4 regions of the Paenibacillus sp. 4624 genome follow, and region 2 is predicted to be linked to each of the others. Evidence: riboswitches for the same ligand, from Rfam matches in the RefSeq annotation. Region 2 holds a riboswitch; each other region holds the start of a gene.
The links. A riboswitch is a leader RNA that binds a small molecule or an ion and turns the genes downstream of it on or off. The one in region 2 is predicted to bind thiamine pyrophosphate.

Region 1: it holds a riboswitch for thiamine pyrophosphate, as region 2 does, so the genes downstream of both, ABIE27_RS28240 (hypothetical protein) here and ABIE27_RS25375 (ABC transporter substrate-binding protein) in region 2, are expected to answer to the same signal.
Region 3: it holds a riboswitch for thiamine pyrophosphate, as region 2 does, so the genes downstream of both, thiM (hydroxyethylthiazole kinase) here and ABIE27_RS25375 (ABC transporter substrate-binding protein) in region 2, are expected to answer to the same signal.
Region 4: it holds a riboswitch for thiamine pyrophosphate, as region 2 does, so the genes downstream of both, ABIE27_RS09065 (thiamine phosphate synthase) here and ABIE27_RS25375 (ABC transporter substrate-binding protein) in region 2, are expected to answer to the same signal.

The regions. Positions count from the first base shown of each region.
Region 1 covers NZ_JBNDJR010000018.1:62,868-66,288, reverse strand. The annotation lists gene ABIE27_RS28250 (alpha/beta hydrolase) at 1-40, opposite strand, end outside; gene ABIE27_RS28245 (IclR family transcriptional regulator) at 464-1,207, shown strand; TPP riboswitch at 1,369-1,482, shown strand; gene ABIE27_RS28240 (hypothetical protein) at 1,479-1,805, shown strand; gene thiC (phosphomethylpyrimidine synthase ThiC) at 1,871-3,421, shown strand, end outside.
Region 2 covers NZ_JBNDJR010000013.1:28,820-32,240, reverse strand. The annotation lists gene ABIE27_RS25375 (ABC transporter substrate-binding protein) at 177-1,217, opposite strand; TPP riboswitch at 1,433-1,545, opposite strand; gene ABIE27_RS25370 (hypothetical protein) at 1,666-2,181, shown strand; gene ABIE27_RS25365 (hypothetical protein) at 2,236-2,415, opposite strand; gene serS (serine--tRNA ligase) at 3,129-3,421, shown strand, end outside.
Region 3 covers NZ_JBNDJR010000006.1:4,155-7,575, forward strand. The annotation lists gene thiE (thiamine phosphate synthase) at 1-36, opposite strand, end outside; gene thiD (bifunctional hydroxymethylpyrimidine kinase/phosphomethylpyrimidine kinase) at 36-848, opposite strand; gene thiM (hydroxyethylthiazole kinase) at 848-1,657, opposite strand; TPP riboswitch at 1,844-1,946, opposite strand; gene ABIE27_RS14925 (radical SAM/SPASM domain-containing protein) at 2,177-3,058, shown strand; gene ABIE27_RS14930 (S-layer homology domain-containing protein) at 3,305-3,421, shown strand, end outside.
Region 4 covers NZ_JBNDJR010000003.1:313,283-316,703, forward strand. The annotation lists gene ABIE27_RS09060 (ABC-F family ATP-binding cassette domain-containing protein) at 1-1,233, shown strand, start outside; TPP riboswitch at 1,273-1,382, shown strand; gene ABIE27_RS09065 (thiamine phosphate synthase) at 1,641-2,294, shown strand; gene thiO (glycine oxidase ThiO) at 2,352-3,421, shown strand, end outside.

The sequences.
Region 1 (3,421 bases), on a different contig from region 2:
TGGTATGCAGCGGGGCTTCACTCTGGGATGTCGAATACATGCACGCCCCTCCTTTGAGTTTCGGTTGAGGATAAATATGGATAAGATCATAACAGTGTGAAAATAGCATATAGGTGCTTTTTAGCACGTATTCATGACGATGACATTCTGATGCTAAAGTCATGCTTTTGTTCTTTTATCTGAATTGGTTCCCTGTCTTTATCGTATGTCCCGATATAGTCAAAGTCAATTGATTGGAGGCATTTGTTACGCAATTGTTATATAGTGCTTAAGATGTAGAGGTAACAATTCCATAGTGTGTAAATTACAGGAGATTACGATAGGCAAAATGGATATCCTTGTTCTTTTCTTTGTTTGCAAATCATCTTCAAAACGCTTCTTTCTGGTTTACAGATGAGACCGTTTCTCATATAATTTATGTAACCAAGTTTCATGTGATGAAACATGAGGAGGGCATCATGCCATGGAAGACCGCAAGTTAACCGTCCGGGCTGTAGAACGGGCGCTGGATATATTATTATGTTTTACCACGCGCAGTGATCTTGGACTCACCGAAATTGCCAGCCAGATCGGTTTGCACAAAAGTACGGTGCATCGATTGATGGCTACACTGGAGGATCGGGGGTTCGTGATACGTGATGCAGCAACCGAAAAGTATCGGCTGGGTATTCGGATCTGGGAGCTGTCAGCGCATATGTCACGTAGTGATGATCCTGCAATTTTGCTTTTACCTGCAATGGAGAGACTGCGCGATCGTTTGGGCGAGACGGTAAGTCTTTATCTTCGTGACGGCGGTGAGCGGATTCGGATTCAGGCCGTGCAGAGTGATCAGGCGATTCGGCGGGTCGCGCCTGTAGGTGTCAGACTGCCGCTTTCCGTAGGCGCTTCCAGCAAAGTGTTAATGGCATTTGCCGCAGATGAGGATCGGGAGGAACTGATGAATGGGCCGGAATGGCCTGTATTCATCGATCCGGCCGTGTATCTGGCACAGATGGAAGACATTCGTGTGAGCGGATATGCAACGAGTTATGAGGAGCGCGAGCCGGGAGCTGCCGCTGTGTCCGTGCCAATTATGGATCGCAGAGGCAACATTGCAGCAGCACTTTCCGTGTCTGGACCTGTTAGCAGGCTCTCGCAAGAGACACTACATGAGTACGCACCTGTGTTGAAAGAAGCAGCGGTGCAAATGGGATTGATGTTGCCATAGGGGCGGGCTCTTGCTTGAAGTTTTGCTCAAAAGGAATTTTCTCTCTGGAATATTAAGGTTGTATTTATGTCCAGATTACGCTACTCTGTAATGGACGACCCGGCGGGGTCGGTTGAATGTTATTTTTCAAGTTGAACAGCGGCTTGATCGCCGCAATACGTTTACGTTACTGGGGGAGTCCGAATTGTCCGGACTGAGACGGGATCGCATGAGATTCCGGACCCTTTGCACCTGATCTGGATCATACCAGCGTAGGGAAGTAATCGGCCACATGACCACAAACACCACAGTCGTTAACCCGGGATCAATGCTGTATGGCAGAAGATGCCCTTGTTGCGTGTATGGTGATGGACATCAGTCGGTTCCTTCGGAACCGGCTTTTTTATTTACAGCGGCAAGCAGAGATTCATGTGTTGTGTTTCACCATGGCAGTGACAGCATAACAATTGCGGCATACATGCCTGGATTTCTAGGTGATGTGATCGCGGTTCTCTCGTTGACTGTACATAAAAGTTGTCTCTTGGATCATTTTGGCTGCTTGTGCAGGGTCATTCCTGCTGTGCTTCTGTGCTCTGCATTTATCCAGACAGGTGTGTAAGTCAAAGCTGTCATAATGTTGGACGACATGGGCTAAAGAAGATCACAGAGGAGGAAACAGGAGACATGAATACAAGCAACCAAACGGGACAAGAGATAGGAATTGAGGAAATAGTTCGCGATGGTCATCCGGTGGAAAAGAAAACCGGAGCGGCTGGAGGGGTTCAACCCTTCCCGGGCAGCCGCAAAGTCTACATTCAGGGCTCACGACCGGACATTGCTGTACCGGAGCGTGAAATTGCCCTTCATGATACCCATACTCCCCAAGGGGTGGAGCATAATGAGCCGCTGCGTGTCTACGATACGAGCGGCCCGATGACCGATCCCGAATTCCAGATGGATATTCGTAAAGGATTACCTGCGCTCCGAAATCACTGGATCATGGAGCGCGGTGACGTAGAAGAATATAAGGGGCGAGCGGTTAAACCGGAGGATAACGGATTGAAGCCTGGAGGGCGAAGAGCCGGGGCAGAGGAGTATCCGGGATTCCGCGGGCAACCGTTACGTGCCCAGGCTGGGCGGTGTGTCACGCAGATGCATTATGCGCGGCAGGGTGTGATTACGCCAGAGATGGAGTACGCCGCTATTCGTGAAGGCGTAGAGCCTGAATTCGTGCGGCAGGAACTGGCGAGTGGCCGGGCGATTCTTCCATCCAACATCAATCACCCGGAGAGTGAGCCGATGCTGATTGGTCGTCATTTTCACGTGAAGATCAACGCTAATATCGGCAATTCCGCCGTATCTTCCTCCATTGAGGAAGAGGTGGAGAAGATGACCTGGGCTGTGCGCTGGGGATCGGATACAGTGATGGATCTCTCTACAGGCAAAGACATTCATACGACACGGGAATGGATCATCCGTAACTCCCCAGTGCCGATTGGTACGGTACCGCTCTATCAGGCGCTGGAGAAGGTGAATGGCGAGGCGGAGGCACTCACTTGGGAGTTGTACCGAGATACGCTGATTGAACAGGCGGAGCAGGGTGTGGACTATTTTACGATTCATGCAGGTGTGTTGCTCCGATATATTCCGATGACAGCGAAACGGATGACGGGCATTGTGTCTAGAGGCGGGTCAATTATGGCGGCGTGGTGCCTGGCACATCATCAGGAGAACTTTTTGTATACCCATTTTGAAGAAATCTGTGAAATTATGAAAAGGTATGACGTAGCATTCTCGCTTGGGGATGGACTGCGTCCAGGCAGCATCTACGACGCCAATGACGAGGCACAGATGGCAGAGCTGGCAACGCTCGGGGAATTAACACAGATCGCGTGGAAGCATGATGTACAGGTGATGATTGAAGGGCCGGGGCATGTACCGATGCACAAGATCAAGGAGAATGTGGATTTGCAGATGGAAATCTGCCAGGAAGCACCGTTTTATACCCTCGGGCCGCTGACTACAGACATTGCACCCGGATACGATCATATTACGTCTGCCATTGGTGCGGCGATGATTGGCTGGTTTGGTACGTCTATGCTCTGCTATGTTACACCGAAGGAGCATCTGGGGCTTCCGAACAAGGATGATGTGCGTGAAGGGGTTATTGCTTATAAAATAGCCGCCCATGCCGCCGATCTAGCCAAAGGCCACCCGCGCGCCCAGCGCCGGGAT
Region 2 (3,421 bases):
GTACAAAAAGTTAACTTATCCATTGAATTGTGGGAAGAAAATTCAGGAGAAAGCGTGCTTCTGGGGTAGCTTTCCATTGAAAACCTTATGAGTGATTGCTTCGCTCCAATTTTTTCCTGCCCTCTTCTTTCAAAACGTGTAAATAACAAATTTCATGGTTACATTTAGATTTAATATTACTGAGGTAAAAATTCGTTGGTGTAGGCTTTCGTTACATCGATCTCTTTATCCAGCAGTTTCTTGCTGAACATCCAGTCGGTGTAGTTCTTCCATACCTCTTCCTTTTGTTCACCCCAGCGTGGTGCATCATCTTTGTATTTCGGGCTGAGCCACTTTTGGCTTGCGATTACTAATTCTTTGTCCAGATCGGGAACAGCTTTGAGCAAAATGTTCGCTGCTTCTTCAGGGTGATCTATCGCATATTGATATCCTTCAGAAGTGGCCTTTAGGAAAGCTTTCACCAGTTCAGGGTCTTTCTGAATCGTCTGTTCATTGGTCACAAGTACAGGGGTGTAATAGTCCAGCGCTTTGGCATAATCTTTTACATATAACATGTCAATCGGTTCTCCGCGTAATTCCGCCTCAATTCCCGTCCAGGCATAGAAAATCCAGGCAAAGTCGATGTCCCGTTTCACAGCTGTGAAGAAGTCGGCATCGCCCATGTTAATCTTTTTGACTTTGGATACGTCAGCACCTTCGCCCTCCATAATGGATTGCATCACCGCTTCTTCTACCGGGGAACCCCAGCCGCCATAAGTTTTACCTTCAAAGTCTTTAGGTGATTTGATCTTGCGATCTACTGGAGCGGCAAAACCAGAAGTATTATGCTGAATAACTGCGGCAATCGACACAAGTGGAACGTCCTGCGTACGTGCCTGAGTGACACTTTCCTGATAACTGACGCCAAACGGTACCTCACCCGAGGCAACCATCGTATCTGCACCACCGGCTCCTGGCTGTACAATCTCCACATTTAAACCTGCTGCTTTATAAAAACCTTGGTCCACCGCTGCATACAGACCGGTATGATTCGTATTTGGAGTCCAGTCGAGCACAACCTTCACATCTTTCAGTGCAGTGCTGCTCTCCTCATTGGTTTGCGCCGAACCAGTCGCACCTTGCTGCTCTGCTGGAGCGGCTTCTTTGCCACCACATGCAGCCACGGTAACTAGTAGCACACACATGAGCAACATTCCCATCGTTTTACGCCAATTCATCGTGATTCTCTCCTTCGTTATGTCCGGCCGGATGGCACGGGGTACTCCTTGGCTTCATATCCAATCCTTTTGCATAAATCGACAGATTTATACTCGCGGGTTATCCGAATAACGTCATTTTTCTGTTTCTGCTTGTCAAAAGAAAACAAAAAAAGCGCCCCGTAATCCGGGACGCGTGCAGGCGTGAGAGAGTGGCATTCAGCTTATAGCTGTGCCGTTCCAATATACTCCGATTCCTACGCTGGCATGATCCAGATCAGGTCTAAGGGTTAGTATCTTGATGGGATACACTCTCAGCCGGCCAATTCCGACTCCCCTGGGAAACTATGAAGTTACGGGCATTACTAGATGTAATTATAGGCCAGGGACAGGATTGTGTCTACATGAGTTGGACTAAAAAAGTTTTCACAAAATGTTCACTTATGTGAGGGGAGCCCGATTGTCTATAATGATCCAAGTTACAGAAAGGATGAGTATATTGCCAGTTAGCAAGAAAGAACAAGTTGTTTTTGGACTTATGATGTGTACAGGAATGGTCGTAGTAATGATGACCTTCAATCTATGGCATACAGGCATGCTAGGTCAGATGTCCGTCATGCAGCTATTTCTCCAATTTGTGCTTTGTTTTGTTATTGCCTTTTTTGTGGAATCGTTTATCGTGGGGCCGATAGCGAGAAAAATTACATTTTCCTTCTCATTTGCGAGGTCGAGTAAAATCAAAGGTGTAGTTACGATGTCCTTTTTCATGGTGATCGGCATGGTTTTGCTTATGTCTTTATATGGCATCATTACTGCCTATACTGCAGGTCAGCTAGAAGGAGATTCCGTAATCAACGCTTATCTTCATACGATTGTACGTAACTTCGGTCTGGCATTGCCGTATCAGTTGATTGTATTAGGGCCGCTAGTGCGTTATGTATTTGGCAAGTTGTTCAAGGGACCAGCAGCCGTTGTGTCGGTTTAAATCATCGTATCGCAGTCCATTATGACAAAAGTATTTCCTGGGCAATCCTATGATTTAAGAAGTTCTACCGTAAGCGATCCAAAATAAAATACCAATAATCACAGCAGCAATAATGATCGTGGTGAAAACTCCACTCAACCATGTGCCTCGCTGAGCTTGGCGGGCAAGTTCATCTGCTCTTTGTTTGGCGGCTTCGCCTTGGGGTGTATTCAGTTGGTTGGGTTCCATATTCATGAAGCAACCCCTCCCTTCAATATACTGATTTTACCATAGTGCGTTCTGTTTACTGAGACACTGTAAATCTTGATAAATGATTACTCGACTAATTGTTTAATCGAGGCTAAAGCCATCACGATGCTAATCGCAAGAAGGAGAACACCTCTAAATTTAATACTGACGATGTCCGATTGAAGTAAATCGCCTTTATTACGATTGAATGGCCAAGAATTCGGTATGAGCAGGGCCCTGGTTCCAAAGACGAACCCGAATATGCTAATGAGCAGAAAGATGATGAAGTAAAACATGCAATCACTCCTTGTTGTCTTAGAAGTTATTTCAATTTTACTTGATCCAGCTTTGGAAAGATACGTAAGAGGGAACTGTAACGGCTTAGAGTTTGGACAAACGTGATAAAAAAGGAAGCTTCATTTTTTATTAAAATTGGGCATCTAGCAGTTGCAATGTTGTTCCGTCTTCGTATATACTGAGAAACACAATTACAGATCGGATCATGCCGTTGAAGAGAATCCAACTCGGAGGCGTTTTCGCCAGGGAGCGAATTAAAACTTTCCCAAGTTAACCGGAACCGCCCGTTATCGCGGACCAAGAGGCTGAATCAGGAGATTTGAACCGATTCGGCAAGTTGGGTGGCACCGCGAGCAGAGCGCTCCTCGTCCCAAGGGATGAGGGCGCTCTTTGTATTTTTTTAGCCAAAGGAGACGGTGACCATGTTAGACATGAAGTGGGTTCGGGCACATGCAGAAGAGGTACAGGCGGCGGCAGACGGGAAGAAGATTAAGGTTGATATTGCTGTGTTACTACAGCGGGATGACGAGCGTAAATTGCTTTTGCAACAAACGGAAGAAGCGCGTCGTCTGCGCAATACGCTGTCGGCTGAGATCGGGAAGCTAATGCAGTCGGGTGAGCGTGAGCAAGCAGAGAAGATGCGGGCACAGGTAAAACAATTGAATGAACAGCTGGAGCAAGAGGAAGCAAAGCTGGCATCAGTGCAGGAGGAAGT
Region 3 (3,421 bases), on a different contig from region 2:
CGCGCGGCGCACCGCTTCCGCATCCCATCTACGCATCAGCGTTCACCCCGCTGTCTGCGTTGGTACGCAAAGTGATTCGTCGGCCCGTGGCCAGTCCCGAATCCCAGCTCATCTTCAATGGCTGCCTGAATGAATGCTCGCGCGGTCGTAACGGCAGCCAGAATAGGGGAACCCTTTGCCAGTTCCGCCGTAATGGCAGCAGAGAACGTGCAGCCGGTTCCGTGTGTATGACGTGTCATTACACGAAGGTTCTCCAAATAATGAAAGGAATGCCCGTCATACAGGACATCGATAACCATACCGCTTCCCGGATCATGTCCTCCTTTAATCAAGGCATACGTTGAACCCATCTGTACCAATTGCTTTGCGGCTTCCTCACGCTCACTCAGGTTCCGAATCGACCTCCCAATAAGCAGTTCGGCTTCAGGGATGTTAGGTGTGATAAGCAAGGCAAGGGGGAGCAAATCCTGGGTGAGTGCTTGCACAGCCTCCTGCTGGAGCAGGGGTGCACCGCCCTTGGCAACCATCACGGGATCAATCACCAGATTAGACCAGCTGTGCTGCTGACATTTTGCCGCAACAAGACGAATAATCTCGGCACTATATAACATACCTGTCTTGACGGCACGCGGCTGAAAGTCGGCTCCCGTTGAATCAAGTTGCTGGACAATGCCATCGTAATCAATCGGAAAGACGCCTTGAACCCCTGTTGTGTTCTGCGCGGCGATTGCAGTAATAACCGTCATCCCGTATACACCAAGTTCTTGAAAGGTTTTGAGGTCTGCCTGAATTCCTGCACCGCCCCCGTTATCGGACCCGGCAATCGTTAACGCTTGAGCAATATTCATCACATACCTCCACGAGTCTGACGAATTTGTGCATGCTCGGAGAACAGCGAAGGTGTCATCTGCGCCAGTTGATTTAACAATTCAATCTGGAAGCTGCCCGGCCCCTGATGAGCCGTTCGTGCTGCAGCCTGTTCAGCGGTTACACCGTAGGTTGTAACAGCCTCGACCACACTGTTCAGCATATCGTTTCCCGGCTTGGCGATTGCAACAAAAGCACCAATCACCGAGCTTAGCAGACAGCCTGCACCGGTAACTTGGGTAAGTAATGCATGTCCGTTGCTTGTTAGGAAAGTATGATATCCGTCTGTAATAATATCGTACTGGCCTGTAATGACGACAATACAGTCAAGCTGCTGCGCTGCCCGCTCGGCAATGCCAATCCGGTCCCCCTCGCCAACCCCGGCATCCACACCTTTGATATTCCATGGTACACCAATGACATGGGCGACTTCGGCGACATTACCTCTTAATACCGTAAGACGAAGCTCACGAACCAGCATTTGTACCGTATCCGTACGATATGCTGTGGCTCCTGCACCAACAGGATCAAGGACAACAGGCACATGATGTGCATTAGCCGATTGTCCGGCTAAACGTATCGCTTGAACGACCTTTTCATCCAATGTGCCGATGTTCAGAACCACCGCTCCGGCCATGCGAGCGACGTCAGCGACTTCTTCATGGGCATAGGCCATAAACGGAGAGGCTCCAAGGGCAAGCAGACCATTTGCCGTAAAAGGAGCAACCACAAGGTTGGTAATATTATGAACCAAAGGATTGAGTGAACGTACACGTTCAAGATAAGACATCGTCATTTCCTCCTTGTTTCGAATTTTATTTTGATTGGCTAGTTTCTCGGTCATCAAGCAACCAGCACATAAGTAACCACATCGCCAAAATACAAAAAAAGCCCCGCCCATTTCCGGAGAAATGAGCAGAGCTATACGTTTTAACTGAAGTTGATCCCCATCAAGGATAGAGATCCCCCACTGCCACTAAAAGCCGCTCCACTTCCCTCCGCTGGTATAACCCAGATCAGGTTCAAAGGGTCCGAATCGTCGTATTCGTCTCAGCCGCAAGGCTCCCCCAGTGCAAATGTACAAGATATGCAGTTATGTACTCAGCATATATCCATCTTGACTTAATGTAAATAGGGCGGGGACTTAAGTCTTGAAATGGGGATAAAAAAATACACTGGACTTTGTTACTGATCCGCTGTTCTGATTTACCTTAGCTCGTTAAACCGATATAATGAGGATTGGCTCATATGGCCGTACTACGAATGAGGGCAGGACCGATGTTCCTCCCGGCAGAATGGGGACCCTGAGTTGAAAACGTTCAAGAAAGTATATATTGAAATTACGAGCATCTGTAATCTGGCATGCAGCTTTTGTCCACAAACGAAGCGAGCCAAAGGATTCATCGACCCTGAAGTCTTTAATAATATATTGGATCAGATCAAACCACACACAAAACATATTTACCTGCACGTCAAAGGGGAACCGTTGCTTCATCCCAAAATTGACCTGCTGCTGGATATGGCTCATGCCAAGGGATTTAAAGTAAACATTACGACCAACGGTACGCTACTGCCGAAGACACAGCATAAATTATTGGGTAAACCTGCACTGAGACAGATGAATTTCTCGTTGCACAGCTTTGACGGTCATGAAGGTTCTACCGATCGTGACGGATACTTGCATAACATCTTGTCTTTTGTTCGTGAAGCCGTGAAACATAACGTCATTGTCTCGTTCCGACTATGGAATCTGACGCAGGATAACTTCACCAATGCTCAGATGAATCGAAATCGGGAGACGCTTGAGGTGCTGGAGCAGGAATTCAATCTGGATTTTCGCATTGAAGAAAAGGTTGTTCCGGGCAGCGGCGTAAAAATTGCACCCAACGTATACCTGAATCAGGATCATGAATTCCAGTGGCCAAGTCTCGATGCACCTGAAGATGATGGAAAAGGGTTTTGCCATGCACTTCGCAGTCAGGCAGCTGTGCTGGTCGATGGAACCGTGGTTCCATGCTGTCTCGATGGAGAAGGTGTCATCAACCTTGGAAACATCCATGAAAAGAATTTTTCCGATATTGTGGATGGAGAGCGTGCGAACAATCTGGTATACGGTTTTTCCAAACGGGAAGCTGTAGAAGAACTTTGCCGCAAATGCGGATACCGCCAGCGTTTTGGAGCAGGAGCCTAAAATCATACGACAGATAACTCAAGTGTGTTATTCGGTAATATTCCGAGTAGCACATTTTTTTTATTATTAGGAAATAATAGGCAGCATTCGATTCATGATTTCAACTATTATGTAAAATGATAGTCTATTAATCTTGTTTTTATAAATTTACATGGTATTATTATCCTATTGATCATAAAGGGGGAGTAGTACTAAAGTTACATTTTTTGTGTTAATAACGGACGTTTAAGAGGAGTGTGTCGAGTTTTGAATTCAAAATGGAAAAAGTTTAATCGAAAGTTGTCAGTAGTACTCTCTACATCATTGATTGCCTCTATGTTTTCTATGCAATTGCTAGCCTCGGCGGAAGTGACCTCATCATCT
Region 4 (3,421 bases), on a different contig from region 2:
ATGGCTGATGCTGATCCAGACAAACTTGAGCAGTTACTTGAAGAAATGGGCGATATTCAAGAGCAACTCGAACAGGGCGATTTTTATCTGATCGATGTAAAAGTAGAAGAAATGGCAAACGGTTTGGGATTAAATGCAATTGGCCTTGATCGGGATGTTGCTGCTCTTAGTGGTGGACAACGTACGAAAGTCCTGCTTGCGAAATTGTTATTGGAGAAACCCACTGCCCTATTATTGGATGAGCCGACAAACTATCTGGATGTAGAGCATATTGAGTGGCTAACAAGATATTTGAAAGACTACCCATATGCTTTTCTATTGATTTCCCATGATACAGAGTTCATGAATGAAGTGGTTAATGTCATCTATCATTTGGAATTTGCAAAACTGACGCGTTATGCGGCCAACTATGAAAAATTTCTTGAAATGGCAGATATGCAGAAAGCACAGCATATTGATGCCTACGAGAAGCAGCAGGAATACATCAAAAAGCAGGAAGATTTCATTCAACGCAACAAGGCTCGAGCTTCGACCTCTGGTCGAGCGAAAAGCCGGGAAAAACAACTTGGAAAGGTCGAGCGAATTGATCGGCCAGACGAAGCAGCAAAACCAACATTTAAGTTCAAGGATGCCCGCGCAAGCAGCAAAACCGTTTTTGAAGGCATTGATTTTGAGATCGGTTATACGTATCCATTACTCCCCAAGATGACCATGACGATTGAACGTGGCGAAAAGATCGCGATTGTGGGATGCAACGGTGTAGGTAAATCTACACTGCTCAAAACGATCCTGGGCAAAATAGCGCCAATAAGCGGAAAAACGTTTCTCGGAGATTATTTGGAGACAGCTTACTTTGAACAGGAAGTACGAGCTGGAAATATTACACCGATCGATGATGTGTGGAACGAGTTTTCACATTTGACACAGAACGAGGTGCGAGGACATCTTGCGCGTTGTGGGCTCAAAAATGAGCATATTACGCGTCCACTTAACATGCTTAGCGGTGGGGAGCAAGCCAAAGTCCGATTGTGCAAACTGTTGATGCGTGAAAGCAACTGGGTTTTGTTTGATGAGCCGACGAACCATCTGGATGTCACAGCAAAAGCTGAACTGCAGCGTGCGTTGAAAGAATATAAGGGAACCGTTTTACTTGTATCGCACGAACCTGATTTTTATGAAGGCTGGGTCACCAAAACATGGAATGTAGAAGAGTGGTCCGAAAAAGCACGATGACAAAAAAATCCGATTGTGGTAATATAGGCTACAACTTCATATGAACACTAGGGGGGCCGCACGATGCGGCTGAGATGGAAGAATGCGATTCTGGACCCTTTGCACCTGATCTGGATCATACCAGCGTAGGGAAGTGGCGCGTTTCAGCGAAAACGGTAGTAAATTGATTCCTAACGTAAAAATGGGATCTTATTACATCGTAATGACAAGCGTTTGAATATCGAATAAACAGTTATCGGTTTGACTAATTGAACTGTTTACCAGGTTTGTCACACGTTTGTTATTGAACTGAACCTTTTTATACGCAGCCACTCCCCTACGGGAGTGGCTTTTTTGATTACAAATTTGTCATTACAACTTCTCCAAGCTTGTAGCTGAAAGGAGCGAGAACAAGGTTGAATGCCAGGATGTCAGAGCAAGATCAAGAGCGTGAACAAGATTGCCCCTTATTTGAACTACATGTAATATCCACGAATAGAGGGGAAAAAGAAGTTATGTTGAAGGCAGCCAAGCAAATCTGGCCTTACGTGCATTACATTCATATCCGGGAAAAGCATCTTTCACTGTATGAACGATACAACTGGGCAAAGTTGATGGCAGAGTCTGGTATTCCATCTTCCCGCATTGTAATTAATGGCGCGAAACGGGCTGCACCTGGTGATATTTTTCAAGGGATACATTGGAGCCAAGACATGCTGGAAAGAGCAAAACTAACAGTAAAGCCGGAAAACAAGCATGATCTGCGGCTTCGATTGGGGATATCGGTGCATTCGTTGCACGAAGCGAAAATTGCCGAAGAGTATGGTGCAGATTACCTTTTTTTTGGGCATGTGTATGCAAGTGCAAGCAAACCTGATGTAGCAGCGAGAGGGTTAGATGCATTGGCGGAAGTATGCTCCAGTGTAAAGGTTCCTGTTATTGCAATCGGCGGGATTCAGCCGTGTAACATTCGGGCTGTCAGGTCTGCGGGAGCCGGGGGTGCTGCTGTGATCTCAAGTGTGTTGAAACATGCAAACCCTGGTTATGCTGCTGCGCTCCTTAAACAGGCTGTGGAAGCGTGATGTGATTTCTTTCCGATCAAGAGCTGGAAATAATGCCAAGCCGAGAAGATGTGAACGTTGTTCAAACAAGGAGATGACAAAATGGTACAGAGCGGACTGAGTCAACCTGAGAAAGTCATAGGTTCATCATATAATCATGCTAAGTTTAAGCTGCTGACCCCATCTGAAAATTCAACGAAGACCCCAGAAATCTGTCATGCAGAAACCATCATTGTGGGCGGTGGAGTCATAGGCTGTGCGATTGCTTTTGAACTGGCATCCAGAGGTCAGGAGGTACTTCTTGTTGAGCAGTCGGAGATTGCCAGCGGAGCTTCATGTGCAGCTGCCGGCATGCTGGCAGCAGAAAGCGAAGATTTTGCACATCCATTCATGGCAAAAGCCGCGCATGAAAGCAGGGAATTGTTGCATAAGCACAAAGAGCAAATATCCGCTATAACTGGTATGGATATTGGCTTAAGGCGTAGCGGATTTATCACACCCTTTCGATCATACAGTGATCTAAGTAAGTACAAGGATAGACGAAATACTACTTCGGGAGTGCAACAACTTTGGTGGGATCGAAGCACGGTGCAACGAGAAGCGCTATGGTTGAATCGGGATACGTACGGCGCTTATTACCGATCGCTCGAGAGCGAAGTGTTGCCCGTGTCATTGACGAGAGCTTATGCGAGGTCGGCTGAAATGATGGGTGCCCGCATTTTGGAAGGCGTTCAAAATGTTCGTCTGGTCGTAGATAACCATGGTGTTCGAGGGATTAAAACTGCTAAGGGAGAGGTGTGTTGCAAACATATCATCATAGCTGCTGGCCTACAAGGGGAGCAACTCATGCATCAAGTGGGGGTCGCTTTGCCTTCAAGTCCGGTGAAAGGTGAAATTATGGCCGTTCGGTTTCCTATAGATCAGGCTGGAGGCAGACCCGATCGCACGGTATATGCAGAAGATGTCTATATTGTTCCGAAAGCCAACGGAGAGGTGTGGATCGGCGCAACCAGTTTGCCAGGAAGAAAAGATCACAGCGTATCGGCTAATAGTGTGCAACGATTACTTGGAGCGGCAAGTTATTGGATTCCGGGAATCAAAGAAGCAGACTTTGTGCGGGCATGGGCAGGTATAAGACCTTCCACCCC